DNA from 2 places in the Pseudacidovorax sp. 1753 genome. Region 2 is predicted to be linked to the other one. Evidence: riboswitches for the same ligand, from Rfam matches in the RefSeq annotation. Region 2 holds a riboswitch; the other holds the start of a gene.

Region 1 (15,792 bases), on a different contig from region 2:
CAGCCCCCGCAGCGGTCGAACAGGCCGATGCCGCAGTGCGGGCAGAAGTCGATGGCCGCGTTCTTCAGGTCCACCGGCCGCTCGCAGCCCGGGCAGACGCCCTTGGCCAGGCGCGCCAGCGCCACGTCGTAGTCCAGGGCCTGGCGCCGTGCCGGCTCGGGCCGGGCCTCGGCCGCCTGCTGCCGCGCCAGGTAGCGCTGAAGCGCAGCGATGGCCCAGCGGCCCGCCAGCAGCGTCAGCAGCACGCCCACGCCGTAGCGCACATAGCCGCCATAGCTGGGCAGGTAGGGCACCAACTCCACGAAGAAGGTGAAGAGGGCGAAGAAGACGAAGCCCCAGACGAAGGGCCACCCGTTGCCCTTGCGGTGCCGCACGAAGAGCCAGCCGGCGACGGCCAGCAGCGGCAGCGTGAGGGCGAGGCGGTAGCCGAAGACGCGCAGCTCCTGCCGCCGCTCGGCCGCCTGCAGGCGCGCGGCGGCGGCGGCTTCCAGTTCATCCAGCTGGCGCTGGCTGCGTGCAGCGGCCTGGCGGGCGTCGAGTGCCCGCTGCTCCTGGCGCTCGGCCGCCGCCTGGGCCTGCCGCTGGGCGGCACGCAGTTCGTCGAGGGCGCGCGTGCGCTCGATCAGGGCCGGGTCCTGCTCGGGCCGGGCGGTGGCGCTGCGCGTGGCCAGCCAGTCGCCGAGGCTGGCCTGGGCCGAACGGGTGTTGGCCTGGGCCGTCCGGGCGCGCAGTTGCGCCTGCGCCAGGGCCTCGTCGGCCTCGGTCTGGGCCTGTTGCGCGCGGGCCAGGGCGTCGCGCTGGGCCTGAGCGGCCGGCCGGTCGATGAAGTCGTCCAGCTGCAACTGGCGCTCCACCCGCGGCAGGTCGCCCACCACCGTGCCGCCCAGGCCGATCAGGAAGCTGGCGAACACCAGGGACAACAGCCACAGGCCACGACGGAACCAGGCTTCGGACAGGCGCAGGGAGGTCTTCATGGGCGATTTCCTTTCAGGCTCGGCCGTTGGACAGCGCTTGGGGGATCCAGCCGCTCGCCCGCCGCCCGAGATGAATCGCATCGTGCCCGGGCTTTGATCTCACGGAAGTGTCGGGCTGTACCTCGCTCGGAATTTGCGGCTTCAGGTATCGCCAGGCGATACCACCGCGCAGCGCCCGTTCAGCCGGCCGCCCGCCGCGACGGTCGCGTGCCGGCATGCAGGTCGGCCCGTACGAAGGGGCGCTCGTTGCCAGCCATCCAGGCCGCAGTGCGACCGATCAGTTCGTGCGTCGGCGCGCGCGTGCCGGGCTGAATCACCAGCGCGGGCAGTACCAGCGTGAGCAGCACCGGCAGCAGGCGCAGCCTGGGATGCGGCTTGCTCCGCTGGCGCCACAGAAAGAAGCCGCTGGCCGACAGCCCCAGCAGGAAGCCCGACACCACCTCCGACACCGAATGCGCGTCCAGGGCCAGACGCGAATAGCCGATGGCCATGCCCAGGGCCCAGCCCGCGAAGGCGGCCGCCACACGCCAGCGATGCGCGAAGCTGGAAACCGCCAGCCATAGCGCCACCGGCCAGAGGGTGGTCGACAGCGTCGTGTGGCCGCTGAATCCCGTGAAGTCGATGGCGGCGACGCCAAGCCCCCAGCCCATGAACGCCAGCTTGCCCGCCACCACCGTCGCGCCCGCCGCGCCCACGCACAGCAGCCACAGCCACATCACGGGCCGCGTCCGCCGCGCCCAGCCCAGCCAGGCGGTGATGGCCAGCGCCATCGGCATCATCAGGCTGCTGTCGCCCAGCCAGGTCAGGGCATGCCAGTTCAGGAAAGCGTTCATCGACAAGGCGTCAGGGCTGGGCGAGCAGGCCGGCGACCCGCTCCTGCAACAGTTCGGGCTGCACCGCCGAAGCCGGCAGGGGCGCGCCCACGTTCAGGCCCACGCGGCTCCAGAAGCCGCGGCGGAAGGGCCGCACCATGGCCACCGGCTCGCCGCCGCGCAGCTCGATGCGGCTGAAGTACGAGCCCCACAGATTCGTCAGCGCCATCGGCACCACCGGCACGGCCAGGCCGTCCTCCTGCGCGCGGGCCAGGATCTTCATCACGCCGCCCTTGAAGGGTTGCAGCGTGCCGTCGCGCGTGATGCCGCCTTCGGGAAAGATGCCCAGCAGGTCGCCCTCGCGCAGCACCTGGGCCGCCTCGTCGAAGGCGCGCTCGTAGGCGGCCGGGTCTTCCTTCTGTGGCGCGATCGGGATCGCCTTGGCCAGCCGGAACAGCCAGCCGAGCACCGGCACGCGGAAGATGCGGTGGTCCATCAGGAAGCGGATCGGCCGCGGGCTGGCCGCCATCAGCAGCACGGCGTCGACGAAGCTCACGTGGTTGCACACCAGCACGGCCGGGCCCTGGTCGGGGATCTGCTCGTCGCCACGCACCTTGAAGCGGTAGACCAAGCGCGACGCCACCCAGGCGATGAAGCGCAGCAGGTACTCCGGCACCAGCAGGAAGATGTAGCCCGCCACCAGCGCATTGGCAATGCCGGTGAAGAGGAAGACCTGCGGGATGCTGAAGCCGGCGCCGATCAGCGCCCCGGCGATCACGGCGCTGGCGATCATGAACAGCGCATTGAGGATGTTGTTGGCCGCGATGATCCGCGCCCGGTGCGTGGGCTGGCTGCGCAGTTGGATCAGCGCATACATCGGCACGCTGTAGAGGCCCGCGAACAGCGACAGCAGCGCCAGGTCGGCCATCACCCGCCAGTGCGCCGGCTGGGCCAGGAAGGCGGCGAGGCCCATCTCGGCCGAGGGCGGCAGCCCGCGCGAGCCGAAGTACAGGTCGATGGCGAACACGCTCATGCCGATGGCACCCAGCGGCACCAGGCCGATTTCGACCTGGCGGCGCGACAGCGTCTCGCACAGCAGCGAGCCCGCGCCGATGCCCACCGAGAACACCACCAGCAGCAGCGAGGCGACCTGTGCGTCGCCGTGCAGCACCTCCTTGGCGAAGCTCGGGAACTGCGACAGGAAGATGGCGCCGAAGAACCACATCCACGAAATGCCCAGCAGCGAGCGGAACACCACCGTGTTGCCATGCGCGAGCTTGAGGTTGCGCCAGGTCTCGGTCACCGGGTTCCAGTTGACGGCCAGGCCCGGGTCGGTAGCCGGCGCCGCGGGCACGGCCTGCGCCGTCAGCCGGCCGATGCCGGCCACCGCCACGCAGGCCGCCGCCACGGTGCCGTGGCCGATGCCAGGCAGCGCCACCAGCAGGCCGCCCGCCACCTGACCCAGCAGGATGGCGACGAAGGTGCCCATCTCCACCATGCCGTTGCCACCCGTCAGCTCATGCGCGTCGAGCGCCTGCGGCAGGTAGGCGAACTTGACCGGGCCGAACAGCGTGGAATGCAGCCCCATCAGGAAGACGCAGCCCAGCAGCACCGGCACGTTGGCAGCCACGAAGCCCCAGCCGGCCAGCGCCATGATCGCGATCTCCAGCGTCTTGACCAGCCGGATGATGCGGGCCTTGTCGTACTTGTCGGTGAGCTGCCCCGCCGTGGCCGAGAACAGCAGGAAGGGCAGGATGAACAGCGCCCCGATCGCCAGCCCCGCCAGCGAGGGCGGCAGCCACGCCACCTGCAGCTGGTAGGTCACCATCACCGTGAAGGCGAACTTGAACAGGTTGTCGTTGGCGGCCCCGGCGAACTGCGTCCAGAAGAAGGGTGCGAAGCGGCGCTGGCGCAGCAGGGCGAACTGGTTGGCGTGCGCCGGAGAAGCGGCGGCCGGTGGGGCGTCGGTGCGCATGGTCTGGTCCTGAAGTCCGGCCCGCGCCCATGGCCGATGGGCACGCGGGGTGCCGGCGCCCGCCGCATTCTGCCGCAGCGGGGCCCGCCCCACGGCGGCCAGCACGGGCAGCGCCGCCAGCGCCGCCGCCAGGTGCTTGAGGCTGTGGCCCGACACCGCCTGCCCGGTCGCCTCGAAGAGGGCAAAGTCATTCATCTCCAGCAGCTTGGCGAACAGGTAGGCCGCCAGCACGGCCCCGATGCGCAGGCCCAGTGCACCGGCCGCCATGGGGCGACGCCAGGCCCCGACGATGAAACCGATGCCGCCGTACTGCACCACGGCCCAGGGCAGCACGTTGCCGTCCACCTGGGGCCACGCCGCCGACACCGCTCCCAGCAACAGCACACCCCACAGCACGGGCCGCACCGCCGCCAGCGTCAACCGCTCGGCCACGACCAACGCCCAGACCCCCGCGAAGGCGACCGCCATGCCCAGCCGGTCGCCCGCCAGCCGGCCGGCATCGGGCGCCCAGTGGTACCACGCAGAGCCGAGCGACGTCAGCAGCAGGCCGGCGAAGAACACCTGCGCCGCACGGCGCGTGGCCGCCGGCAAAGTTCGCGCCCGCAGTCGCGCCAGGCCCCACAGGCCGGCCAGGGCGAAAGGCAGGTTGCTCAGCACGTCGAAGGCATTGGGGATGCCCCAGCGTGGTCGCACGTCGGCGAAGGGTGCGGCCACGGCCGGCGCATTTGCCTGCAAGTGGCCGTGCGCATCCAGGGGCAGGCCGAGCGCCGCCAGCAAGGCCGGCCCGGCCAGCCAAACGGCGAGCCAGAGCAGCAGCAGGCCGGCCAACGACAGCCCGAGGCCGCGTGGCAGAAGGGCAGCCTCGGTGTTGGTAGAAGCGGGGTCGGCAGCGGAGGCGGTGGATGAAGACATGGCCAGCAGGAGGACTTGAAGAAGGTGGCGCAGTCTCCCGGCCCACCCTCGCCGCCGAGGCTCATATTCCAATACAGTGGCAGACAAAACCACTCCAGGTATCGCCTGCCGATACCGCCTCGCCCCGTGAGCACCACCCAGGACCTCGTCAGCGCCATCAAGCGCGAACTCAAGGCGGCGCAGATGACCTACGCCGATCTGGCCGCGGCGCTTGGCCTGGCCGAATCCAGCGTCAAGCGCATGCTGGCCCGGGGCGACATGCCGCTGGCGCGCATCGACGCCATCTGCCGCGCCCTGCGCATCGACTTCGCCGACCTGGCGCGGCGCGTGGCCGACAGCCAGCCGCTGCTGCGCGAGCTGACGCAGGAGCAGGAGCAGGCCGTGGTGCGCGACCGCAAGCTGCTGCTGGTCGCCATCAACGTGCTGAGCCAGTGGACGCTGGAGCAGATCGTCGGCACCTACCGGATCACCGAGGCCGAATGCATCGGCTACCTGGCGCAGCTGGACCGCATCGGCATCATCGAGCTGCGGCCGCTCAACCGCTACCGCCTCAAGGTGGCCAAGACCTTCCGCTGGCGGCCGCATGGGCCGGTGATGCAGTTCTTCCGTGAGGAGGTGGTGCTCGACTACTATGCCGGCGGCTTCGACGGCCCGGCCGAGGGACTGCTGCTGGTGCACGGCTCCATCTCGCGGGCACTGGCGCCGGCCTTCCTGGAGCGGCTGCAGCGCGTGGCGCAGGACTTCGCCCAGCAGCACCAGACCGACCAGAAGCTGCCCGCTGGCGAGCTGGAGGGCTACACCCTTCTGTTGGCCATGCGGGAGTGGGAGTTCGCCCAGTTCACCCAGCTGCGGCGATGAAGGGCTTTGGCGCCAGCGCATCCGCCCCTAGAATCGCGCCCCGCAGGAGAACGCACCGCCCACCGGCACCGGCCGGGCGGCGCTACCGAAGGCGCAAACTCCCATAAACGCTCAGGTCGGTCCGGCAACGGGCCCGTACTGCAACATCCATCACGCCGTCTGGAGAGCCGCCACGCGATGTGGCGCACCGAAGGAGCAAACCCGCCGCGCGCGCTGCGGGTGAAACTCTCAGGTACCAAGGACAGGGGGAGCGGCAACCTGAACGCGTCATGCGGCGGTTGCTCCTTTGTGTTCCAAGGACGAGTCCCCGCTGCCGCGTTCATGCGCTGCAACCTGAAAGGGGTTCTTCCATGCGCGTGATCGTCCTCGGCGCCGGCCTGCTCGGCACCACCTCCGCCTACTTCCTCTCCCAGCTCGGCCACGACGTGACCGTCGTCGACCGCCAGGCCACGCCCGGCGCCGAGACCAGCTTCGCCAACGGCGGGCAGATCTCCGTCAGCCATGCCGAACCCTGGGCCAACCCCGGCGCGCCGCTCAAGCTACTGAAGTGGCTGGGCCGCGAGGACGCGCCGCTGCTCTTCCGCCTGCGGCCCGACCTGCGGCAGTGGCTCTGGGGCCTCGCCTTCCTGCGCGAATGCACGCCCGCGCGCACCCGCCACAACATCGAACAGATCGTGCGCCTGGGCACCTACAGCCGCGACGTGCTGCAGCAGCTGCGCCGCGACACCGGCATCGCCTACGACCAGCGCACGCAGGGCATCCTGCACTTCTATACCTCGCAGAAGGAATTCGACGCCGCCCAGGCACCGGCCGAGCAGATGCGCCAGCTCGGCTGCGAGCGGCAGGTGATCGACGCCGACCATGCCGTGCGCCTGGAACCCGCCCTCGCCCACATCCGTCCGCAACTCGCCGGCGCCACCTACACGGCCGAGGACGAGTCGGGCGACGCCAACCGCTTCACCCGCGAACTGGCCAGGAAGGCCGAGGCCGCCGGCGTGCGCTTCCTGATGGGCCACACCATCACCGCGCTGCGCGAGGTGGCCGGCGAGATCGACCACGTGGAAGCCACCGACGCCGAAGGCCGCTACCAGCGCCTGCGCGCCGACGCCTACGTGCTGGCCATGGGTTCGTTCAGCCCGCTGCTGGCGGCGCCGCTGGGCATCCGGCTGCCGATCTACCCGGCCAAGGGCTATTCCGTGACCATGCCGGTCAAGGACGCCAGCCGCGCGCACCAGGTCTCGCTGACGGACGACGAATTCAAGCTGGTGTTCTCGCGCCTGACCGGGCCGCAGGGCGACCGCCTGCGCATCGCGGGCACGGCCGAGCTCAATGGCTACGACCGCGACCTGAACACCGTGCGCTGCGAGGCCATCGTGCGCCGCGTGGAGCAGCTCTTTCCCGGTGCGGGCGACACGGCGCGGGCCCAGTTCTGGAGCGGCCTGCGTCCGGCCACGCCGAGCAACGTGCCGATCATCGGCGCCAGCCGCATCGGCCGGCTGTTCCTCAACACCGGCCACGGCACGCTGGGCTGGACGCATGCCTGCGGCTCGGGCCAGTCCATCGCGCGCATTGTGAGCGGACTGGCGCCGGAGGTGGAATTCGCCTTCACCGCCGCGACCCGCGTGGGCAACGTGCCCGGACCGCTCGCTAGCGCTGCCTGATCGGCTCCGACACACGGGCGCGCTATCGTCGGCCGCATGACCACCGCCCACCACCGCCGCCCCGTCGACCTGGCCAAGGCCTACCGCCTGCTCAACCACGGCCCCACCGTGCTGGTGAGCGCGGCGGCGGGCGGACGCCGCAACATCATGGCGGCCGCCTGGGCGATGCCCCTGGACTTCGACCCGCCCAAGGTGGCCGTGGTGCTGGACAAGAGCACCTTCACCCGCGAACTGCTGGAAGCCAGCGGCGAATTCGCGCTGCAGGTGCCGGTGCGGGCGCAACTGGACCTGTGCAACGCCCTGGGCAGCGTCTCGGGCCGGGATGCCGATGCGTTGGGCGGCCTCGACAAGTTCGCGGCCTATGGCCTGGCCACCTTTGCCGGCAGCGCGACGGACGCGCCGCTGCTGGACGGCTGCGCCGCCTGGCTGGAATGCCGGCTGCTGCCCGAGCCGCCGATCCAGCAGCGCTACGACCTGTTCCTGGGCGAGGTGGTGGCCGCCCAGGCCGATGCGCGCGTCTTCTCGGACGGCCGCTGGCATTTCGACGGCCACGACGCGCTGCGCACCCTGCACCACGTGGCGGGCGGGCACTTCCTGATCGACGGCGACGCGGCGGACGCGCAGCCGCTGGCACCGCTTCGGCGCTGAACCGGCCCGCCGCGCACTGCGGCGGTGCTTTTTGTACGCAATTTTTGGCGGCGATTGCGTGCAAACAATGAGCGCACGCTGGCACACGCCTTGCGTAGGCCATCGGCATGGACGCCATCGCCACGCCATCGCCCGCCGCCATCGAGCTCGTCGCGCTGACCAAGCGCTATGCGCAGGGCGCGCCAGCCGTGGACGCCATCGACCTGCGCATTGCCAGCGGCAGCTACTGCTGCCTGCTCGGCCCCTCGGGCTGCGGCAAGAGCACCACGCTGCGCATGATCGCGGGGCACGAGTCGGTGACCAGCGGCGACATCCTGCTGGAGAACCGCAACATCACCGACCTGCCCGCCGCCGCGCGCGGCACGGCCATGATGTTCCAGAGCTTCGCCCTCTTCCCGCACCTGTCGGCGCTGGACAACGTCGCCTTCAGCCTCAAGATGAAAGGCGTGGCCAGGGCCGAGCGCCAGGCCCGCGCGCAGGACCTGCTGGAGCGCGTCTCGCTCGGCCACCTGGCGCAGCGCAAGCCGGGTGAGCTGTCCGGCGGCCAGCAGCAGCGCGTGGCGCTGGCCCGGGCCCTCATCACCCAGCCGCGCGTGCTGCTGCTGGACGAGCCGCTCTCCGCCCTCGACCCCTTCCTGCGCGTGCAGATGCGCGCCGAGCTGCGCCGCTGGCAGAAGGAGCTGGGCCTGACCTTCATTCACGTCACGCATTCGCAGGAAGAGGCGATGGCGCTGGCCGACACCATGGTGGTGATGAACCACGGCCGCATCGAGCAGGTCGGCTCGCCGCATGCGGTCTACAACGCCCCGGCCACCGAGTTCGTGGCGCGCTTCATGGGCGGCCACAACGTGATCCAGACCGGCACGGGCAAGGTGGCCGTGCGCAACGACCACCTGCAGATCCGGCCGGCCGCGGGCGACGCCGCCGTCGTGGCAGTGCCTGGCATGGGCGCCACCGTCACCGACGTCGAATACCAGGGCACCTACGTGCTGCTCGGCCTGCAGGCGCAGGACGCGGCTGGCGCCAACGGCGTGTCGGTGATGCTGCCCGAAGCCCGCTTCGCCGAACGGCCCTATGCCCTGGGCGAAGACGTGCACCTGTTCTGGGCGCCGCACCAGGCACATGCACTGCCGGCCTGAGCCGCACGCCCAAGCCGTCGCCTCTGCCCTTTCTTTTTTCCAACCGCGCTCGCGCTTCCTCATCCCCCAACAAGGAGTCCTCGATGTCCGACACGCTCGATCCCCGCACCCCCGGCCTTTCGCGCCGCAGCCTGCTGCAAGGCGGCGCCGGCATGGCCGGCATCCTGGCCACGGGGGCGGCGCCCTTCGTCCATGCGCAGGAGAAGATGGTGCTGCGCTACCTGGGCACCGCGGTGAACCAGGACAAGGCCATCGCCGAGAAGTTCAAGGCCGACACCGGCATCGAGATCCAGTACGTGGCCGTGACCACCGACGACGTGACCAAGCGCGCCGTCACCGCGCCCAACAGCTTCGACCTGATCGACACCGAGTTCTTCTCGCTCAAGAAGATCGTGCCCACCGGCAACCTGAAGGGCATCGACGTCAAGCGCGTGAAGAACGCCGACAAGATCACCTCGCTCTTCACCAAGGGCGAAGTCGCCGGCAAGGCCGTGGGTGACCAGGGCACGGCGCCCAAGAAAGTGATCTTCCTCGAAGGCGAGAAGAGCAAGGTCTTCGCCAAGGCGCCCACGCAGTGGATGACGCTGATCCCCACCACCTACAACGCCGACACGCTGGGCATCCGTCCCGACCTGATCAAGCGCCCGATCGAGAGCTGGGCCGAGCTGCTCAACCCCGAGTTCAAAGGCAAGGCCGCGATCCTGAACATCCCTTCCATCGGCATCATGGACGCGGCGATGGTGGTGGAGGCCAAGGGCATCCACAAGTACAAGGACAAGGGCAACATGAGCAAGGCCGAGATCGACCTGACGATCAAGACGCTCATCGAAGCCAAGAAGGCCGGGCAGTTCCGCGCACTGTGGAAGGACTTCAACGAGTCGGTGAACCTGATGGCTTCGGGCGAGGTGGTGATCCAGTCGATGTGGAGCCCCGCCGTGACCGCGGTGCGCAGCAAGGGCATCGACTGCGTGTTCCAGCCGCTGAAGGAAGGCTATCGCGCCTGGGCATCCGGCTTCGGCCTGCCGGCCACGCTGTCGGGCAAGAAGCTGGACGCCGCCTACGAGTTCATCAACTGGTTCCTCGACGGCTGGGCCGGCGCGTACCTCAACCGCCAGGGCTACTACAGCGCCGTGCTGGAGACGGCCAAGGCCAAGATGGAACCCTACGAGTGGGCCTACTGGATGGAAGGCAAGCCGGCCACGCAGGACATCAAGAGCCCGCAGGGCGTGGTGATCGCCAAGGCGGGCAGCGTGCGCGACGGCGGCAGCTACGAGCAGCGCATGGGCGGCATCGCGTGCTGGAACGCGGTGATGGATGAGAACGAATACATGGTGAGGAAGTGGAACGAATTCGTGGCCGCCTGACGGCGGCCGCGAATTCGACCCCCAGGCTGCGCTTCGCTCCGCCCACCCCCTACAAGGGGGCGCACCCAGCGGCCCGGCAAAGCCGGTTCCGCGGGTGCTCCCGCGGCGGCTCGCTGCGCTTGCCGGGTTGATCGTTCTGGTCGATTGAAGCGAGCGCGTCGGGGTTGAGGTTCATGCCTGCGCGGCTTCTTCCGCCTCGTTGCATTGCTCCCGCTTTATCTTTCCGCGCTTCGGTGCTTCCTTCACATCCTCGACTGCCATGAGTGCTCCCGCATCCAGCGTCCATGCTTCTGCGCCGATGGAGGGCGGGGTCAAGCCGTGGTGGCAGGCGGCGCCGTTCGCGCTGGTGTTCCTGCTGTTCTTCGTGGTGCCTCTGGTGCTGATCGGCATGGTCAGCCTGTGGGACTTCAACGAGTACGAGCTGATTCCCGCGGTCTCGCTGCGCAACTACCTCGCGATCTTCGAGGGCTGCTCGCACCTCACGGACAACGGCGATCTGTGCGTGACGCTGTCGACGTATCTGTCGACCTTCAAGTTCTGCCTGCTGGTGTGGGCGATCACGCTGGTGCTGGGCTTCGCGGTGGCGTACTTCCTGGCCTTCCACGTGCGCTCGCCGGGCATGCAGACGCTGCTGTTCGTGCTGTGCACGGTGCCCTTCTGGACCAGCAACGTGATCCGCATGATCTCGTGGGTGCCGCTGCTGGGCCGCAACGGCCTGGTCAACCAGACGCTGATGGGCCTGGGGCTGGTGCACGAGCCGGTGGAGTGGCTGCTGTTCTCCGACTTCTCGGTGGTGCTGGCCTTCGTGCACCTCTACACCATGTTCATGATCGTGCCGATCTTCAACAGCATGATGCGCATCGACCGCAGCCTGCTCGAAGCGGCCGACGACTGCGGCGCCTCGGGCTGGCAGACGCTGTGGAACGTGATCGTGCCGCTGTCGCGCACCGGCATCCTGATCGGCTCCATCTTCGTCATCACCATCGTGATGGGCGACTTCGTGACCATCGGCGTGATGGGCGGCCAGCAGATCGCTTCGGTGGGCAAGATCATCCAGGTGCAGACCAGCTACCTGCAGTTCCCGCTGGCGGCGGCCAATGCGGTGATCCTGCTGGCGGTGGTGCTGATGATCATCTGGGCCTTGACGCGGGTGGTCGACATCCGGAAAGAGTTGTAGCCAGCACTTGGGCCCACCCCCGTGGCGCCTTCGGCGCCTCCCCCTCAAGGGGGCGGCACCAGCGGCCCGGCGGAGCCGGTTCCGCGGTGCCACCCGCGAAGACCGGCGGCGACAGCAACGATAGCAACGACAGGAGTGACTTTCATGCAGGCTCGGGTTTCTGAGGCGCGTGCGCCGGGGTTCTGGCCGCTGGCGGCGGTGTTCGTGCTGTTCGTGCTGTTTCTGTACGGGCCGATGTTCACCATCTTCGTGCTGTCCTTCCAAGGGCCGGAGGGTGGGCTGACCTTTCCGATGCGGGGGGTGTCGCTGCACTGGTTCCGGCAGCTCGCGGAAGGGCTGGGCACGGTGGATATCGGTGCAGCCTTCCGGCGCTCGCTGGCGCTGGGCACGGCGGTGATGGCCCTCACGGTGGGGCTGTCGGTGCTGGCGGGGCTGGCCTTCCGCAAGCGGCTGGCGGGCGGCGGGGCGCTGTTCTACGTGAGCATCGCCAGCCTGATCATGCCGTCCATCATCGTGTCGCTGGGCATCGGCCTGCAGTTCCGGCTGATCGACACCGGCCTCAAGTCGGCCCTGGCCGCGCTGGGCGCGGACGGCATGCTCGAAAATTACGGCACTGCGCTCGGCCTGTTCACCTCGGCCCTGGGCGCCCACCTCACCTGGACGCTGCCTTTCGGCCTGCTCATCATGTTCGCCGTGTTCAACCGCTTCAATCCCGCCTACGAGGAGGCCGCCCGCGACCTGGGCGCCACGCCATGGCAGAGCTTCCGCCATGTGGTGCTGCCGCTGATCGGCCCCTCCATCGTCGGCATCGGCATGTTCGGCTTCACGCTGAGCTGGGACGAGATCGCCCGCACCTCGCAGGCCATCGGCGACGTCAACACCCTGCCGCTGGAGTTGCAGGGCCTGACCTCCACCGTCACCACGCCGGCCATCTATGCGCTGGGCACGGTCACCACCGTGGTGTCGCTGGGCGTGATGGGCCTCACCGTGGGCCTGGCGCTGCTGCTGCGCCGCCGCCAGACGCCGGGCCGCCGATGACGTCGGGGGACAGCGGCCCCGCCGCCGCCACCACGGCGCTGACCGAGGCGCAGATGTACGAGCGCATCGTCTCGGCCATCCTCGACCACAAGCTGCCGCCCGGCACCAAGCTGGTGGAGGACAAGCTGGCCAGCGCCTTCGGCGTCTCGCGCACCCGCATCCGGCCGGTGCTGGTGCGCCTGGCCAACGAGCAGGTGGTCACGCTGACGCCCAACCGCGGCGCCACCATCGCCGAGCCCACTCAGGAAGAAGCGCGCGAGGTCTTCGGCGCGCGGCGGCTGATCGAGCCGACGCTGGTCGAGCTGTTCGTGGCCCGCGCCAGCGATGCCGACGTGCAGCGCCTGCGCGCCTCGGCCGAAGCCGAGGAGACCGCCCGCACCAGCGGCGACATGCGCCGCGCGATCCGGCTGGCGGGCGACTTCCACCTCGCCATCGCCGAGCGCTCGGGCAACCAGACGCTGGGCCGCATCCTGCGCGAGCTGATCTCGCGCACCTCGCTGATCCTGATGACCTACAGCTCGGCCCATGCCGACGAGCGCGAGGAGGCCACGGCCTGCGGCTGCCGCGAGCACCGGGCGCTGATCGACGCCATCCGCCTGCGCGATGCGCCGGAGGCGGCCAGGCGCATGCACGAGCACCTGACGCGGCTGGAGTCGCAGCTGGCCTTCGATTCGCGGCCGGAGACAGCCGGCGACCTGGCGCGGCTGCTGGGCGTGGTGGGCTGAGACAGCCTGGCGGCCCTGTGCCTGGCCTGTCCGGGTTTTGTCGAAGGGTCGAAGGGAGAGTGCCCAGCCGTCGACCTGCTCAACCCGAACGGTGTCGGGTCAGTTGACCCGCATCGGGAGGCCCGGCGCAGCCGCACGCCGCCGTAACCAGAGCGCCCGCACCATGACGCCCACCACCGTCAGGTTGGCCGTCAGCGTGACCACATCCAGCCAGTGCATGTGCCGCACCAGCGCCAGCACCTCGAAGGGCAGGTAGATGCCCCCGCTGAGGGCGCCCAGCCACTCGGCCCAGGCCCGTTCGCGGAACAGGCCATAGGCTTCGGTGAAGCGCACCAGCGCATAGGCCGCAGCCCCCGCCGACAGCAGCGCCAGCCGGCCGTTCTGCAGATGGGCCGCGAAGTCGATGAAGACCTGCGGCTCGTGCGAGGCCGGGTTCAGGTGCAGGTGGTGCACCAGGTGCTCGGCCACCGTGCGCAGGTCCTTGTGCAGCAGCAGGAGCAGCCCTGACGCCGCAGCGACGGCGAGCACGCCCTTGAAGGCTTCGATGAGGGCGACCAGCCGGATGGCGCGGGCGGAGCGGGAGTGCATCGCGGGATGATCGCACGGCCCGCCGACGCCGCCGGGTCGGCGCGGGCCGGCTCTTTCAGGCGTGCGGCCAGCGGGTGAAGGCCGGCAGCGCCTCGGCCTCGGCCGAGAAAGCCGTCTGCATCGGAAAGTCCGCGGGCGCCAGCACGCCCGGCAGCGACTGCTGCGTGAAATGCCAGCTGACGGCAATGGCGATGCCGGCATGACCGATGGCCCCGGCGCGGGCGCCGCCGGGCACGGTCGCGCGGCGCATCTCGGCCTCCAGCAACTGCCAGGCCGTGCGCATCTGGCCCGTCACGCGCTCCGACCAGGGCGCATGTTGCCGCTCGGCCGGGCGCAGTTCGCGCTCATAGACGGCCTGCACCGCCTTCTCGCAGGCGGCCAGGGCCAGGCCGGTCAGGCGCAGGGCCCGCACACGGTCGGCGGCATCGGTCGGCCACAGGCTGCGGCCCGGGCCGGCCAGTTGCTCCGCATGCATCAGGATCAGGGTCGAATCCATCAGCGCCTGGCCGTCGTCCAGCACCAGCGTGGGCGCCTTCACCACCGGGTTGTGGCGGCGGAATTCCTCCATCTGCCGGAAGACCGAGAGGGGCTTCGATTCGAAGGGCAGGCCCAGCAAGTCCAGGGCAATGGCGGTGCGCCGGACGTAGGGCGAGTCCAGCATGCCGATCAGTTGCATCATTTCAGTTCCACTTCAGCAAGTCAGGCGGGCATCAGTGCCGCCCCTTTCAATCTACCCTGCGGCAGAGGCAGGCACCATCGACTTGTTCTGCGCCAATCCGTTAGTTCTTCTTCAACGACCCCCGCCTTCCATGAGCGACCTGCCGCCCCTGCAAGCCCTGCGATGCTTCGAAGCCGTGGCCCGGCTGGGCAGCGTCACCCGCGCGGCCGAGACGCTGCACGTCACCCATTCGGCCGTGAGCCAGCAACTGCGGCACCTCGAATCGCTGCTGGGCCTGGCGCTGTTCGAGCGCGAGGGCCGCGGCCTGCGGCTGTCCGAGAACGGCCGGCTCTATGCGCTGCAGGTGCGCGCCGCCCTCTCGGACATCGGCGATGCCACCCGCAGCCTGCGCGTGCGCCCGCGCGAAGGCGAGCTCGTGGTGTCGGTGATTCCCTCTTTCGGCCTGCACTGGCTGCTTCCCCGGCTGCCGCGCTTTGCCGAGCGCCATCCGCATGAGCGCATCCGCCTGCAGGCCGGCCTGGACGTGCAGGACCTGTGCCAGGGCGCGGCGGATGTCGCCATCCGCATGGGCCATGGCCCCTGGGAAGGCCTGAGCCAGCAGCCCCTGTTCGAGGACGAGCTGCTGATGGTGGCGGCGCCGCATTTCCGCGGCGGCCGGCTGCCGGCCACGCCGGCCGAGGTGCTGGCCTGCCCGCCGGTGCGCTCGGCCGAATCCTGGTCGAGCTGGTGCGAGTCCGTGGGCCTGCCCGAACCGCCGCCGCTCGCGGGCCTGTGGATCAACGACTCCAACCTCACGATCGAGGCCGTGCGCCTGGGCCAGGGCGTGGCGCTGGAGCGGCGGAGCATCGTGCACGGCCTGCTGCAGCGCGGCGAGCTGGTGGCGCTGACCGATGTGCGCGTGCCCTATCCCTATCCGTACTGGCTGGTGTGGCCGACCACGGGCGGGCGGCGAGGGCCGCCAACGGCCTTCGGCCACTGGCTCGCCGAGGAAGTGACGGCCTACCTGGCCGAGCTGGCGGAAGCCTGAGGCCGCCGTTCGGCCCCGTCCGAGCGCGTCACTCCGCGGTGAACACCGTGAGCACGCCGGTGTAGCCGTACAGGTGGTGCCCGGCGATCTCGCCGCCGGCGAAGAAGCCGGTCAGCGGCACATCACCCAGCGCATGCCGCAGGATCTGCAGCTCGGCATTGGGCGCACCAAAATGCGGCCCGCCGCGGCCCACGCAGCTGATGTAGACCGCGCCG
Region 2 (15,792 bases):
GGCGTGTACGAGTTCGTGCCGGACGAGGCAACGGGCGGCGGCAAGGAGCGGCTGCAGATCAACGCGCAGAACTGCGTGCACTGCAAGACCTGCGACATCAAGGATCCGACGCAGAACATCGTGTGGGTCACGCCCGAGGGCGGCGGCGGCCCGAACTACACGGGCATGTAAGCAGCAAGGGCGCCATCGGCGCCCTTCTTCTTTTTGGCGGGTTCACGGCCCGCGCGGCAGACCGCCACTGCCTGCGCCTGCGAAGCTCAGGCGCGCGCCGGCACCTGCTGCGCCTGCTCGGCCCGCGCGTCGTGGCCGACCAGCAGCACCAGCACGAAGGCCAGCACCGACAGCAGCGCCAGGAACATGACCGCGAACACGTCGTTGCCCATGCGGTCGCGCAGCATGCCGAAGATCGTCGGGCCGATGTAGCCGCCCAGGTTGCCGATGGCATTGATCCAGGCGATGCCCGCCGCCGCGGCCACGCCGCTGAGGATGGCAGTGGGAAAGGTCCAGAACACCGGCAGCGCGCTGAAGATGCCGAAAGCGGCCAGCGTCACCGCCGCCATCTTGGGCACCGGCGCCGCGATGTTGGCCGCGGCCACCAGCCCGACGAAGATGCAGGCCAACGGAATCAGCAGGAAGGCCTTGCGCTCGCGCCGCGCGTCCGAGGCGCGCGACCAGAACAGCATGGCGATGGCGCCCACCAGGTAGGGGAAGGCGTTGACGAAGCCCACCTCCACATTGCCCAGGCCGCCGAAGCCCTTGATGATCTGCGGCAGGAAGAAGCCCAGGCCGTACAGCGGCACCGTGATGCCCATGTAGATGAAGCCCATGGCGATGACGCGCCAGTTGCGCAGCGACTGCGTCCAGGAGATGGCATGCAGCGCCTCGCGGTTGCGGCGCTCGGCGGCCAGCGTGGTCGTGAGCCACTGGCGCTCCTCGCTCGTGAGCCACTTGGCGTCCGCCGGGCCGTCGGGCAGGTAGGCCAGCACCACGCCGGCCAGCACCAGCGCCGGCAGCGCCTCCAGGATGAACAGCCACTGCCAGCCGTGCAGGCCCATCGCGCCTTCCATGTTCAGGATGTAGCCCGAGATGGGCGAGCCGATGACGGTGGAGATGGGCACCGCGAACATGAACCAGCCCACGATGCGCGCCCGGTACGCCGCCGGGAACCAGAGCGTCAGGTAGAAGATGACGCCGGGGAAGAAGCCCGCCTCGGCCGCGCCCAGCAGGAAGCGCACGAGGTTGAAGCTGGTGGCGCCGCCCACGCCGGCCTGGATGGCCGACAGCACGCCCCAGCTGAGCATGATGCGGGCGATCCAGCGGCGCGCGCCGAAGCGCTCCAGTGCCAGGTTGCTCGGCACCTCGAGCAGGAAGTAGGCAACGAAGAAGATGCCGGCGGCATTGCCGAACACGGTGCTGGTGAAGCCCAGATCCTTGGACATCGAGGCGCCCGCGAAGCCCAGGTTGACCCGGTCCAGGTAGGCGATGAAGTAGCTGACCATGAGCAGCGGCAGCAGCCGCCAGCTCAGCTTGGACACGGTGCGCCGTGCGATGTCTTCCATGCGTTGTCTCCTCTTGCCTTCGGATGCGCGGCCGCGCGCTTGCTGCTGCGGGCGCGTCGGACAGTATGGGCGCGCGGCGCGCCCGGCGTGCGGATGGCGTCAGCCCTCGGTCAGCCCCCGGGAGCGGCCTGTCGCCTGCACGACCGGGCGACGCGGTGTCCGCGGACGCTCCGTCCGTGAAAGTCCCGACTCGCTGGGCGGGGGCTGCGGGGCATAGTCAGGATCCCTTCAGGCGCTGGGCAATCCAGCCGCCTTGCTGCAGCGAATCAGGAGACTCCCCCATGAAACTCACCCGCCTGGCCGCCGGCCTTGCACTGGGCCTCGGCATGGCCTGCGCCGCGCTGGCGCAGACCACCATGAAGATCAGCATCTCGGTGGCGCAGAACTCACACCAGGGCGTGGCCATCGACACCTTCGCCAAGGAAGTCGAGAAGCGCACCAACGGGCGCTACAAGGTCCAGACCTTCTACAACGGCGCCCTGGGCGGCGAACGCGAATCCATCGAGGCCGTGCAACTGGGCACGCAGGAGCTGGCCTTCTCCTCCACCGGCCCGGTGCCCAACTTCGTGCCCGAGACCAAGATCCTGGACGTGCCCTTCCTGTTCCGCGACAAGGCCCATGCCCGCGCCGTGCTCGACGGCCCCATCGGACAGGACCTGCTCAAGAAGTTCGATGCCAAAGGCTTCAAGGCGCTGGCCTGGGCCGAGAACGGCTTCCGGCACATGACCAACAGCAAGCGCGACGTGAAGGCGCCGGAGGACCTCAAGGGCCTGAAGATGCGCACCATGGAGAACCCGGTCCACATCGCCGCGTACAAGACCTTCGGCATCATCACCACGCCGATGGCCTTTCCCGAGGTCTTCACCGCCCTGCAGCAGGGCACCGTGGACGGTCAGGAGAATCCGCTGCCCGTGATCATCTCGGCCAAGTTCGACCAGGTGCAGAAGCACCTGTCGCTCACGGGCCATGTGTACTCGCCCTGCATCTTCGTGATGAACAAGGGCGTGTTCGACAAGCTCACGCCGGCCGACCAGCAGGCCTTCCTGGACGCCGCCAAGGAGGCCGCCAAGGCCAACCGCGCCCGCGTGGACGAGGACGACGCCCGGGGCGTGGCCGACCTGCGTGCCAAGGGCATGACGGTGATCGACAACCTCGACAAGGCGAGGTTCGTGGCGGCGCTGGCACCGGCCCAGGCCCAGTTCGAGAAGGACTTCGGCAAGGCCAACCTGGACCGCATCCGCAACTTTCAGCCCTGAAGTGGCCGGCAACGGCCCTGCACCCTCGGCCCGCCTTGCCGGCGGGCTTTTTCGTTCCCAAGAAACGCCTGTGAGATGAAAGACAAGTTCCTGGCCTTCGAACGCCGGACCACTGCGCTGTCCATGGCGCTGGCCTGCCTGATGCTGGTCGTGGCAGCGTCGCTCGGCATGTTCCAGATCGTCACCCGCTTCGTGCTGGAGCAACCGGCCGAATGGAGCGAGATCCTGATCCGCATCAGCCTGATCTGGGTGGTGTTCCTCGGCATTCCCATGGCCTTCCGCCAGGGGGCGATGGTGAGCGTGGACGTGCTCTATCGCTGGAGCCCGCCGCGCGTGCGCCGCCTGCTCGACGCGGCCGTGAGCCTGGCGGCCCTGGCCCTGATCAGCGTCATCCTGTGGTGGGGCTTCGACTATGCGATGCGCGGCCGGGTGCAGTCGATGGCGGGGCTCGAAAGCCTGTCGATGGTGTGGGCCTACCTGGCGCTGCCCGTCGGCGCCGCGTTCTCGATCTTCGGCATCGTGGGCAACTACCTCGACCCCAAGCGCCTCGAACTGGAGACCGCGCAATGACGCCCCTCATGGTCGGCACGATGGTGCTGTGCTTCGCGCTGTCGGTGTCGGTGGCGGTGTCCATCGGACTGGCGTCCATCGTCGGCATCCAGGTCAACGGCGCCAACATGCTGATCTCCGCCAAGGAGATCTTCAACTCGATCAACAAGTTTCCGCTGGCCGCCATTCCGTTCTTCATCCTGGCGGGCAACCTGATGGAGACCGGTGGCATCTCGCGGCGGCTGGTGGAGTTCGCCAAGAGCATCGTAGGCGGCGTCCAGGGCGGCCTGCCCATGACCTGCGTGCTGACCTGCATGATCTTCGCGGCAGTGTCCGGCTCGTCGGTGGCCACCACCTTCGCCATCGGCGCCATCCTGATCCCGGCGCTCATCAAGCATGGCTATCCGACCAACTACGCGGCGGCGCTGCAGGCGACGAGCGCCGAACTGGGCGTGATCATTCCGCCGTCGATCCCCATGATCCTGTACGGCGTGAGCGCCGAGGTGTCCATCGGCGAGCTGTTCATCGCCGGCTTCGGTCCGGGCCTGCTGATCAGCGGTGCGCTGATGCTCTTCGTGTGGGTCTACTGCAAGTGGAAGGGCTGGGGCAAGAACGACGGCGAGGGGCGCATGCCTTTCGGCCGCGCGCTGTGGCAGGCCGGCTGGGCACTGCTGATGCCGGTGATCATCCTGGGCGGCATCTATGGCGGCGTGTTCACGCCCACCGAAGCCTCGGCCGTGGCCGTGTTCTACGCGCTGGTCGTCGGCATGGTGATCTACCGCGAGATCCGCTTGCCGGACCTCTACGCCATCCTGCGCAAGTCGGTGCTGTCGTCGGCGGTGATCATGTTCATCATCGCGAACGCAGGGCTGTTTGCCTTCCTGATCACCCGCGCCGGCGTGCCCGAGGCCATCGGCCACTGGCTGGAGGCGGTGCTGCAGTCGCCCACCATGTTCCTGCTGGGCGTCAACGCGGCGCTGTTCGTGATCGGCATGTTCATCGAGACCAGCGCCGCGATCATCGTGCTGGCGCCCATCCTGGCGCCGGTGGCCCAGCACTTCGGCATCGATCCGGTCCACTTCGGGCTGATCATGGTGGTGAACCTGGCGCTGGGCATGATCACCCCGCCCTTCGGCGTCAACCTGTTCGCCGCCTGCACCGTGGCGCGCATCTCGCTCGACAAGATCGTGACGCGGCTGATCCCGTTCATCCTGGTGGTGCTGGCCTGCCTGATGGTCATCACCTACGTGCCGGCGCTGTCGCTGGGCCTGCGTGACTTGGTGTACGGGCGCTGAGCGGCTTCAAATAGCGTCCGCGACGCGCGCCTTGTCCCTTACACTGCGCGCTTCGTCAGGAGAGAGCCCCGCGCGACGGGGCCGCCGAAGGCGCAGGACTCGACGAGTTCCGAACGCTCAGGCAAAAGGACTGGCGGCACGCCCCGGGTTCGGGGCGTTTCCCTGCTGGAGAGAGGCGTCGCGGCCCAGGCCGCACGTCCACCGAAGGAGCAAGCCCCCATCGCGGGGTGAATCTCTCAGGTAAAGCGGACAGCCGGGGTGGACCACGACAGCCGTCGTGGCGCTGTACACCCCGTGAGATGCCCATGTCCGCTGCTGCCCCCTCTCCTGCCACACCCCTTCTTGACACCCCGCTGCGCGGCCTGCATGTCGAACTGGGCGCCCGCATGGTGCCCTTTGCCGGCTATTCGATGCCGGTGCAGTACCCCGCAGGCCTGATCGCCGAGCACCGCCACACGCGCACCGCCGCCGGCCTGTTCGACATCTCGCACATGGGGCAGTTGCGCGTCTCGGGCCCCGAGGCGGCCGCCGCGCTGGAGACGCTGATGCCGGTGGACGTCATCGGCCTGGCACCCGGCAAGCAGCGCTACGGCCTGCTGCTGGACGAGGCGGGCGGCATCCTCGACGACCTGATGTTCTTCAACGAGGGCGACGATTCCTTCTTCGTGATCGTCAACGGCGCCTGCAAGGCGGCCGACATCGCCCACATCCAGGCCCGCATCGGCCAGCGCTGCACCGTTGAACCCCTGCCCGACCACGCGCTGCTGGCGCTTCAGGGCCCGCAGGCCGCGGCCGTGATGGCCCGACTGGCGCCCGGCAGCGAGCGCCATGTGTTCATGACCGGCGGCGCCATGGCCATCGGCGGCATCCCGGCCTTCGCCACCCGCAGCGGCTACACCGGCGAGGACGGCTTCGAGATCTCCGTCGCCGCCGCCGATGCCGAGCGGCTGGCCCGCCTGCTGCTGGCCCAGCCCGAGGTGGCGCCCATCGGCCTGGGAGCCCGCAACTCGCTGCGGCTGGAGGCCGGCCTGTGCCTCTACGGCAACGACATCGACACCACGACCACGCCCGTCGAGGCCGCGCTCACCTGGGCCATCCAGAAAGTGCGCCGCACGGGCGGCGAACGCGCAGGCGGCTTCCCGGGCGCGGACAAGGTGCTGGCCCAGCTGGACGGCAGCGCCCCGGTCGCCCGCCGCCGCGTCGGCCTGGTGGCGCTGGAGCGCGTGCCGGTGCGCGAGCACACGGCCCTGCATGTGCCCGGCGGCGCAGCCATCGGCGAGGTGACCAGCGGCCTGCTGGCGCCAACGGTCGACCGGCCCATCGCCATGGCGTACGTCGATGCGGCCCACGCCGCTGTCGGCACCCGCATCGACGCCCTGGTGCGCGGCAAGCCGGTGCCCATGGAGGTCGTTCCCATGCCCTTCGTGCCGGCGCGCTATTACCGCGGCTGAGCCGCTGCGCGCGCCCCTCTCCGCCTGCGTTCCGACATGCCGCACCGCGTCCGTGCCGTCAGACAAATGCCGACGCGCCTGCGCCCGGGGCGTACACGCAGCCGCCCCGCCCTGCGCTGATACTCGTCGCTCGACCTTTTCATTCAATCCCCCTCTTCTTCTTTCAGGAGCCCCGCATGACCATTCACTACTCCAAGGACCACGAGTGGATCGAGATCGCCGACCACGAAGCCGCCACCGTCGGCATCACCGTGCATGCGCAGGAAGCGCTCGGTGACGTGGTCTTCGTCGACCTGCCCGAGGTGGGCAAGACCTTCAAGCACGGCGAAGTGGCCGGCGTGGTCGAGTCCGTCAAGGCGGCCGCCGACATCTACATGCCGGTCACCGGCGAGGTGGTTGAGGTGAACGAGGCACTGCGTGCCGACCCGTCTCTGGCCAACAGCGACCCGATGGGGGCTGGCTGGTTCTTCAAGGTGCTGCTGCAGGACAAGGACATGGCCGAGTTCGACCAGCTGATGGACGAGCCGGGCTACGCCAAGTTCACCGAAGGCGCCTGAGGCCCCCGCCGGCGCGTTCGCGTGGACGCGCTGGCATCACTCCCTCTCCCTCTGGGAGAGGGTCGGGGTGAGGGCCACGGCCTCTCCTTCACCCTCCGCGCTTCCATTTCCCACGGCCCAGAGCTCCCGCTGTGCGAGAGCCCCTCTTTTTTCTCTTCTTCCCTTCACCCCGCCGGCCTGCTGCCATGAGCTCTTCCGCCCCCTCCCTGCGCGACCTCGAGAACCCCACCGAATTCATCGCCCGCCATATCGGCCCCGACGCCGAAGCCGAGGCGCGCATGCTGGCCACCGTGGGAGAAAGCTCGCGCGCGCAGCTCATCGAGAGCATCGTGCCGCCCTCGATCCGCCGGAGCCAGCCGATGCAGCTGCCGCCGGCGGTGACCGAGGCCGTGGCGCTGGCCGAGTTGAAGGCCATCGCATCGAAGAACCAGCGCGTGAAGAGCTTCATCGGCCAGGGCTACCACGGCACGCACACTCCGGGCGTCATCCTGCGCAACGTGCTGGAGAACCCCGCCTGGTACACCGCCTACACGCCCTACCAGGCCGAGATCAGCCAGGGCCGCATGGAGGCGCTGGTCAACTTCCAGACCATGGTCACCGACCTGACCGGCATGGCCATCGCCAATGCCTCGATGCTGGACGAGGCCACCGCCGCCGCCGAGGCCATGACCCTGGCCAAGCGCAGCGTCAAGAGCAAGAGCAGCCGCTTCGTCGTTGCCGGCGACGCGCATCCGCAGACCATCGAGGTGATCCAGACCCGCGCTGCGCCGCTGGGCATCGAGGTGGTGCTGGCCAACTCACTGCAGCAATGGAACGATCTGCTAGCCGGCGACTACTTCGCCGTGCTGGCGCAGTACCCCGCCACCAGCGGCCGCATCGACGACCTGCGCGCCGACGCCGAGCTGATCCACGGCAAGCAGGCCGCGCTGATCGTCGCCACCGACCTGCTGGCCCTGACGCTGATCGCGCCGCCCGGCGAATGGGGCGCCGACATCGTGGTCGGCAGCACCCAGCGCTTCGGCATGCCCATGGGCGCCGGCGGCCCGCACGCGGCCTTCATGGCCTGCCGCGACGAGTTCAAGCGCTCGCTGCCCGGCCGGCTGGTGGGCGTGAGCGTGGACAGCCACGGCGCGCCCGCCTACCGCCTGGCCCTGCAGACGCGCGAGCAGCACATCCGCCGCGAGAAGGCCACCTCCAACATCTGCACGGCGCAGGTGCTGCCGGCCGTCGTGGCCAGCATGTATGCCGTCTACCACGGCCCCGCCGGGCTGACGCGCATTGCACGCCGCGTGGCCGCCTATACCGCCATCCTGGCCGCGGGTCTGAAGCAACTGGGCGCGCCGCTGCGCGAGGTGCCCAGCTTCGACACGTTGTCGCTGCACACCAAGGACCAGACCCAGGCGATCCTGGCGAAGGCCCTGTCGCTGGGCCTCAACCTGCGCGTGTACTTCGGCGAATACCTCTGCATCGCCCTGGACGAAACCACGACCCGCGCCGACCTGGCGCTGATCTGGCAGGCCTTCGCCGCCGACGGCCAGGCGCTGCCGCGCGTGGAGGACTTCGAAGCCGAGCTGCCCTCGCTGATTCCCGCCAGCCTGCGGCGCACCAGTGCCTTCCTGACGCACCCGGTCTTCAACACGCACCTCAGCGAGACGGCCATGCTGCGCTACATCCGCAGCCTCTCCGACAAGGACCTCGCGCTGGACCGCAGCATGATCCCGCTGGGCAGCTGCACCATGAAGCTGAACGCGACGAGCGAGATGATCCCGATCACCTGGCCCGAGTTCGCCGATGTGCATCCCTTTGCGCCCGCCGGGCAACTGGCCGGCTATGCCGAACTCGACGCGCAACTGCGCGACTGGCTGTGCCAGGCGACGGGCTATGCCGGCATCAGCCTGCAGCCCAATGCCGGCAGCCAGGGCGAGTACGCCGGCCTGCTGGCCATCAAGGCCTGGCACGAGAGCCGCGGCGACAGCCACCGCAACATCTGCCTGATCCCCTCCTCCGCGCACGGCACCAACCCGGCCAGCGCGCAGATGGCGGGCATGCAGGTGGTGGTGACGGCCTGCGACGCCAACGGCAACGTCGACATCGACGACCTGAAGCGCGCCTGCGAGAAGCACGGCGACAAGCTGGCCTGCATCATGATCACCTACCCCAGCACGCATGGCGTGTTCGAGACGCGAGTGAAGGAGCTGTGCGAGATCGTGCATGCCCACGGCGGCCGCGTGTACGTGGACGGCGCCAACATGAACGCGCTGGTGGGCGTGGCGGCGCCCGGCGACTTCGGCGGGGACGTGAGCCACCTGAACCTGCACAAGACCTTCTGCATTCCCCACGGTGGCGGCGGCCCCGGCGTGGGTCCGGTGTGCGTGGTGGAGGACCTGGTGCCCTTCCTCCCCGGCCATGCGACGGGCGGCAAGCCGGCGACGGTGGGGGCGGTGTCCGCCGCGCCCTTCGGCAACGCCGCCGTGCTGCCGATCAGCTGGATGTACATCCGCATGATGGGCGCCGAGGGGCTGAAGCAGGCCACCGAAACGGCCATCCTCAACGCCAACTACATCAGCGCACGCCTCGCCGACCACTACCCCACGCTCTACGCCAGCGCCAACGGCCATGTGGCCCACGAATGCATCCTGGACCTGCGCGGCCTGAAGGAGAGCAGCGGCGTGATGGCCGAGGACGTGGCCAAGCGCCTGATCGACTACGGCTTCCATGCGCCGACGCTGAGCTTCCCGGTGGCCAACACGCTGATGGTGGAGCCCACCGAGAGCGAGCCGCTGGCCGAGCTGGACCGCTTCATCGAGGCCATGATCGCCATCCGCGGTGAGATCCGTCGCATCGAGGAAGGCGTATGGCCGCGCGAGGACAACCCGCTGAAGAACGCGCCGCACACGGCAGCCACGCTGGTGGCGACCGACTGGGCGCATCCCTACTCCCGCGAGGTGGCGGCCTTCCCGCTGGCCACGCTCAAGCAGGCCAAGTACTGGCCGCCGGTCGGGCGCGTGGACAACGTTTACGGCGACCGCAACCTGTTCTGCAGCTGCGTGCCGGTGAGCGAGCTGCAGGACGAATCGGCCTAGGACTGGGTTGATACGGAGCGGCCACTGTCGGCACCCGTGACGGGCGATCTCGGCGCTGTTGTGCGCGGTGTTTGTTGGCTTTGGGCTTTGGGCTTTGGGCTTCGAAGTGTGTGCGCGATGGTCCGGCCCTGGCGCCGGTGAGGGCGTGGCGGCGCTTCAAGTGGGGCGGTCAGCGCTGCGCGCCGACTCCCCTCCGGTGCTCGGACAGACGGGCCGCGGCAGAACTCGCTACGCGCTTCGCGCTGCGCTCAGACAACTGCCGCGAGTCAGTTCACGAAGCGGGCCTGTCCTCCGGCAGGCCCGCAGCCCGTCCGCCCTGCGCTCCTCGGCACCCCACAGGCGCGCCGCCACGCCCTCACCGGCACCAGGGCCTGCACTGGGGGTGATCGGCCGGCACTACGTCCCGCACCTGCACCCCGCACCCCGCACTTCGACCTGGACCTGCACCCTGTGCCTGTGCCTGTGCCTGTGCCTGTGCCTGTGCCTGTGCCTTCACCCTGCACCGAAGCAGGCTCACTTGCGTTCCTGGCTGGACTCCTTCCCCCGCTGGGGGAAGGCAGGGATGGGGGCAGTGCGCCACCGTGGTTGCATTCCGCACAACTCCGGCCCCTTGGACGCCCAACGTCCGCCTCCACGCGTCGGCGCCGGGCCCAGGGCGCGCGGGCGATTTCGGGGTCGGCGAGGAGCGCAGGGTGGACGGGCTGCAGGCCTGCCGGAGGACAGGCCTGCTTCGTGAACTGACTCGCGGCAGTTGTTTGAGCGCAGCGCGAAGCGCGTAGCGAGTTCTGCCGCGGCCCGTTCATCCGAGCACCGCAGCGGAGTCGGCCCACAGGGCCGACCGACCCCGTATGAGCCCGCGCGCCCTGGGCCCGGCGACGGCGCGCACCCCAGCGACAAGCAAGGCCCCAAACGCCAAAAAGGCCCAAGACCTGAAGAAACCTGGGCTCCAGGGCCTTCAACCCACCCTACCCCCCGATCGTCCGATCCAGGAAGCCCACGATCCGCGCCGTCACCTCATCGCGGTTCGTCTCGTTCAGCAACTCGTGCCGGGCCTGCGGATACAGCGTCAGTTCCACATCCTTGACACCCGCATCGCGGTAGCGCTGCGCCACCACTTCAAGGGCCGCCCCGCCGCCCGCGATGGGATCGGCATCGCCCGAGAGGATCAGGATCGGCAGATCGGACCGGATACCGGCCAGCACCGCCGGGTCCGCGGCGCGGGCCAGCGTCTCGATGCCGGTGAAGGGCTCCGGAACGAAGCCACAGGCCGGGTCGGCGCAGTAGCGGTCCACCTCGGCCGCATCGCGGCTCAGCCATTCGAAGCCGGTGCGGTGCTCGAAGCCCTGGTTCAGCGAACTCAGGTCCACGGGCCCCGGCGCGGTCATCATGGCCACGATGCCGGAGACTTCGGTCGAGCCCAGCAGGACCGCCGCCTCCACGTCCCGCGAATGGTCGAGCAGGAACTGCTGCGTGGCGAAGGAGCCCATGCTGTGGCCGATGAGCGCCAGCGGCAGGCCGGGATGGTCCTGGCGGATGCGGTGGTTGAGTTGCAGCAGGTCGTCCACCCAGCCCGGCCAGCCGTCGCGGCCCCAATGGCCATATCGGCCCTGCGCCGTGCGGCCCGATCCGCGGCCATCGGGCGCATAGACCAGGTAGCCCGCGGTGGCCAGCGCCTCGCCGAAGCGGCGGTAGCGCCCGCCGTGCTCGCCCAGCCCATGCTGGACCTGGACGATGCCGCGCGGCGCGCCCTCGGGCGACCAGCGCCAGGCCTGGATGCGGATGCCGTCGCGCGAGTTGAACTCGATGCTGTCTTCTGTCATGGAACGTCTCCTGGATGAGGGCAACGAACCATTCTAGGAAGCGACCCCGGCCGGGCCGGACGCGCCGGCGTCAGCGCGCCGAGCGCGCGCCGGCCGCCCTCAGCGCGACGAATTGGCCGGACAGGTGCGCAGGCCGAGCAGCGTGTAGGCCGGGCAGAAGCGCAGCAGCCCCGTGGCCAGCGGCACCAGGCCGATCCAGCCCCAGGCACCGATCACACCGGCCAGTGCCAGGCCGATGAGCACGAGGCCTGCCACGATCCGCAGCACGCGGTCCAGGGTTCCGACATTGGGGGTCATGAGTGCTCCTCGATGAGTGAGATGGACAAGGGCGCCGCCACTCAGGCGGACGCCGCAGAGAACTGGCGGAAGGCTTCCACGGCACTGGCGGCGTACACCGCGGACGGCCCGCCGCCCATGTAGATGGCCACGCCCAGCGCCTCGTGCACCTCGGCCTCGGTCGCGCCCAGCCGGGCCAGCGCCTTGGTGTGGAAGCCGATGCAGCCCTCGCAGTGGGCCGCGACGCCCGCGGCCAGCGCGATCAGCTCCTTGGTCTTGGCACTGAGCGCGCCCTCGGCCATGGCGGCCTTGCCCATGTCGGCGAAGCCCTTCATCACGCCGGGCACGGTCTGCCGCAAGGGCACGAGTTGCGCGGAGATGTCGTGGGTGATCTGTCGGTAGTCGGTCATGGCGGATTCCTGCTCGGCAGGGCCGGCCACGAAGCCGCGACACTCGACCAAGCACAAGGCCATCATATTAGGAAGACCTAATATTCAACCAACGCCGGCCAGCGCGTTTGCACCATCCATGACCCACATCAACCCCGAGCACGCCCTGCTCCAGGAAGGCGCCCAGCAGGCCGCCGCCTTCCTGCGTGCGCTGGGCAACGAATCCCGTCTGCTGGTGCTGTGCCTGCTGGGCAAGCACGGCGAGCTGTCGGTGGGCGCGCTGCAGGCGGAGGTGGGCCTCGGCCAGTCGGCGCTGTCGCAGCACCTGGCCCGCCTGCGCGAGGACGGCCTGGTCGCCAGCCGGCGCGAGGGCCAGACGGTGTACTACCGCATCGACGATCCCAGGGCCGGCCGCATGATCGACCTGCTGGCCGAGCTGTTCTGCCCCTGAGATTCTCAGAAGAAGGGCCCGGGCACGTCGAAGTCCGCCGTCTCCAGGCAGGCCTCCCGCAGCGCCGCCACCAGGGGCCGCGGATCGTCGTGGCGGAAGTGGAAGCCGTAGTCCAGCGTCGCCAGCGGCTCCGTGGCGGCCAGGCGGCAGAGCACGCCGCGCTGCACCAGTCCGTCGGCCAGCCCGCGCGGCAGCATGCCGATGCCCTGCCCCGCCGCCAGCAGGCTGGCGACCGCGCCCCATTGGCTGCAACTCAGCACCGCGCGCGGACGGGCACCGGCGCGGGCCATCCAGCCGTCCTGCAACTGCGTGACGCCCGAGCCGCGCGGCAGCGCGACCAGCGTGTGGCGCGACCAGGACTCGGCATCCAGCCGCTCGATGCCTGCCGCCAGCGCGGCCGAGGCGCACCACACGAAGGCCGCCTGCCCGAGGGGCACGGCGCTCAAGGTCGGCCGCGAGGCGGCGCCCAAGATCACGGCGGCGTCCAGCTCGGCCTGCTCGACACGCCGCGCCAGGTGCGCGCCGATGTCCACCTCGATGCGCAGCTCCAGCGCCGGATGCCGCGCGCGCAGCCAGGCCACGGCGCGCGCCAGCCAGGTCATGGACGCGAGTTCGCCCGTGCCCAGGTGCGCGGTACCGCCCAGCGCCGCGCCGGGCCCCACGGCCATCCGGGCCTGCTCGGCACGCTGCAGCAGGTCGGCCGCCAGCGGCAGCAGGCGCTGGCCGGCCTCGGTGAGCCGGGCGCGATGGCCCGCGCGGTCGAACAGCGGCGCGCCCAGGGCCGACTCCAATTCGGCCAGCCGCTTGGAGAGCGATGACACGCTCAGGTGCAGCCGCTCGGCCGCCAGCGCAAAGCTGGCGCAGGTCGCGGCCCAGTAGAAGGCTTCCAGTTGCTTGAGCGTCACTTGTTCGATTTCAGTGGAATGGACTGCGCCGGATTATTCGCTTTCACTCACGCGCAGGACTGCCTAAAGTCCCACCTCATCGCCCGCCCGCCGATCCGGCGCAGGCCGACAGCTTCACTCTCTGCCCATGACCCAGCCCTCGACACCCGCCGCCGACGCCGGCCCCGCCCCACCGCCCGCCCCCGCCCATGACCCCTGGCGCGCCTTCAGCGGCGGCGCCGCGCGCGGCCCGCTGGCCGAGGTGCTGGCCCTCGACGACTTCCAGCGCCTGGCCGCGCGCCGCCTGCCGCGCGCCATCTATGGCTACGTGGCCGGCGCCGCCGAGACCAACAGCAGCCTGGACGACAACCGCCGCGCCTTCGCCGAATGGGGCTTCGTGCCGCGCGTGCTGGCCAACGTGTCGCAGCGCGACCTGGGCACGGAGCTCTTCGGCCGCCGCTACGCCGCGCCCTTCGGCATCGCGCCGATGGGCATCGCCGCGCTCTCGGCCTACCGCGGCGACGAGCTCATGGCGAGCGCCGCCGCACGCGCCGGCATCCCCTACGTACTGAGCGGCAGCTCGCTCACGCCCATGGAAAAGGTCATCGCAGCCGGCCCCGGCAGCTGGTTCCAGGCCTACCTGCCGGGCCAGCCCGAGCGCATCGACGCCCTGCTCGACCGCGTGGAGCGCGCCGGCTTCGAGACGCTGGTGATCACCGCCGACGTGCCCGTGGCCGGCAACCGCGAGAACAACATCCGCGCCGGCTTCTCCACCCCGCTACGCCCCAGCCTGCGCCTGGCCTGGGACGGGTTCACCCACCCATGCTGGACGCTGGGCACGCTGCTGCGCACGCTGGCCGACGGCATGCCGCACTTCGAGAATTCCTTTGCCGAGCGCGGCGCGCCGGTCATCTCCCGCAACGTGGAGCGCGACTTCTCCAAGCGCGACCATTTCGACTGGTCGCACATCGCCCGCATCCGCCGCCGCTGGCGCGGACCGCTGGTGGTCAAGGGGCTGGTGTCGCCCCAGGACGCTGCGCTGGCACGCCAGCACGGGGCCGACGGCATCGTGCTCTCCAACCACGGCGGGCGGCAGCTCGACGGCGCCGTCTCGGCCCTGCGCACGCTGCCGGCCGTGATGGAAGTGGCGGGCGACATGGCGGTGATGATGGATGGCGGCATCCGCCGCGGCAGCGACGTGCTCAAGGCCCTGGCCCTGGGCGCGCGCTTCGTGTGGGTGGGCCGGCCCTTCAACTTCGCGGCCGCCGTGGCGGGCGAAGCGGGGGTGGCCCATGCCATTCAGCTGCTGTCGGCCGAAGTGGACCGCAACCTCGCCATGCTCGGCGTGACGCGGCCGGGTCAGCTCTCGCGCGACTTCCTCATGCCGCGGGGTCCGCTGCCGGTGTGATGGGCCAGGCCTGCTGCAGGCGCCGCAGCTCGCTGGTGAGCTGGTGCACCGAAAAGGGCTTGGTCAGCACCGCCATGCCCGGCTCCAGCTGGCCGTCCCTGAGCAGCGCGTTTTCCGCATAGCCAGTGATGAAGAGCACCGGCAACGCCGGTCGCAGGCTGCGCGCCGCGTCGGCCAGTTGCCGCCCGTTCATGCCACCCGGCAGGCCCACGTCGGTGATCAGCAGGCGCACCTCGGGCGAATCGCGCAGCATCGCCATGCCGGCCAACGAGTCGGCGGCCTCCAGCACCCGGCAGCCCAGGTCGCGCAGCGTCTCGGCGACGATCTGGCGCACGGCCTCCTCGTCCTCCACCACCAGCACGGGCCAGTCGGCCTGCGCCGCCATGTCGGGCTCGGCCTGCATGCCGTTCGATGCCGCGGGTACCGCGCCCTCGAGCGCGCGGGGCAGGTGGATCGACACCACCGTGCCCTGCCCCACCTCGGATGCGATGCGCACCTGCCCGCCAGACTGGCGCGCGAAGCCGTAGATCATCGACAGCCCCAGCCCCGTGCCCTGTCCCAGCGGCTTGGTGGTGAAGAAGGGATCGAAGGCCTTGCCCAGCACGTTCGCCGGCATGCCCACGCCGTTGTCGGTCACGCGCAACAGCAGGTAGTCGCCCTCGGGCAGGTCGTGGGCGCGGGCGGCGGCGCCGGCCATGTGGACATTGAGCGTCTCGATCAGCACCTGCCCGCCGTCGGGCATGGCGTCGCGGGCATTGATGCACAGGTTGAGCAGCGCGTTCTCCAGTTGAGACGGATCGACCAGCGCCGGCCA

Evidence for each region. Region 2 has a riboswitch for glycine ahead of gcvT (glycine cleavage system aminomethyltransferase GcvT). Riboswitches for the same ligand answer to the same signal wherever they lie in the genome.
Region 1: linked by a shared signal. The riboswitch ahead of ABIC63_RS15445 (D-amino acid dehydrogenase) and the one ahead of gcvT (glycine cleavage system aminomethyltransferase GcvT) in region 2 are both predicted to bind glycine.

What each region holds. Positions count from the first base shown of each region.
Region 1 covers NZ_JBEPKY010000011.1:92,064-107,855, forward strand. The annotation lists gene ABIC63_RS15425 (serine endopeptidase) at 1-974, opposite strand, end outside; gene ABIC63_RS15430 (phosphatase PAP2 family protein) at 1,154-1,807, opposite strand; gene ABIC63_RS15435 (MFS transporter) at 1,818-3,761, opposite strand; gene ABIC63_RS15440 (helix-turn-helix domain-containing protein) at 4,800-5,531, shown strand; glycine riboswitch at 5,681-5,786, shown strand; gene ABIC63_RS15445 (D-amino acid dehydrogenase) at 5,882-7,192, shown strand; gene ABIC63_RS15450 (flavin reductase family protein) at 7,229-7,840, shown strand; gene ABIC63_RS15455 (ABC transporter ATP-binding protein) at 7,948-8,979, shown strand; gene ABIC63_RS15460 (ABC transporter substrate-binding protein) at 9,063-10,343, shown strand; gene ABIC63_RS15465 (ABC transporter permease) at 10,603-11,520, shown strand; gene ABIC63_RS15470 (ABC transporter permease) at 11,665-12,558, shown strand; gene ABIC63_RS15475 (GntR family transcriptional regulator) at 12,555-13,283, shown strand; gene ABIC63_RS15480 (DUF2127 domain-containing protein) at 13,383-13,871, opposite strand; gene ABIC63_RS15485 (glutathione S-transferase family protein) at 13,927-14,547, opposite strand; gene ABIC63_RS15490 (LysR substrate-binding domain-containing protein) at 14,681-15,577, shown strand; gene ABIC63_RS15495 (FIST signal transduction protein) at 15,606-15,792, opposite strand, start outside.
Region 2 covers NZ_JBEPKY010000024.1:53,541-69,332, forward strand. The annotation lists gene ABIC63_RS24845 (electron transfer flavoprotein-ubiquinone oxidoreductase) at 1-171, shown strand, start outside; gene ABIC63_RS24850 (MFS transporter) at 258-1,559, opposite strand; gene ABIC63_RS24855 (TRAP transporter substrate-binding protein) at 1,841-2,815, shown strand; gene ABIC63_RS24860 (TRAP transporter small permease) at 2,891-3,385, shown strand; gene ABIC63_RS24865 (TRAP transporter large permease) at 3,382-4,659, shown strand; glycine riboswitch at 4,706-4,802, shown strand; glycine riboswitch at 4,815-4,922, shown strand; gene gcvT (glycine cleavage system aminomethyltransferase GcvT) at 4,965-6,110, shown strand; gene gcvH (glycine cleavage system protein GcvH) at 6,287-6,667, shown strand; gene gcvP (aminomethyl-transferring glycine dehydrogenase) at 6,853-9,750, shown strand; gene ABIC63_RS24885 (alpha/beta hydrolase) at 10,716-11,570, opposite strand; gene ABIC63_RS24890 (YgaP family membrane protein) at 11,670-11,867, opposite strand; gene ABIC63_RS24895 (carboxymuconolactone decarboxylase family protein) at 11,909-12,256, opposite strand; gene ABIC63_RS24900 (ArsR/SmtB family transcription factor) at 12,375-12,686, shown strand; gene ABIC63_RS24905 (LysR family transcriptional regulator) at 12,692-13,591, opposite strand; gene ABIC63_RS24910 (alpha-hydroxy acid oxidase) at 13,719-14,978, shown strand; gene ABIC63_RS24915 (ATP-binding protein) at 14,950-15,792, opposite strand, start outside.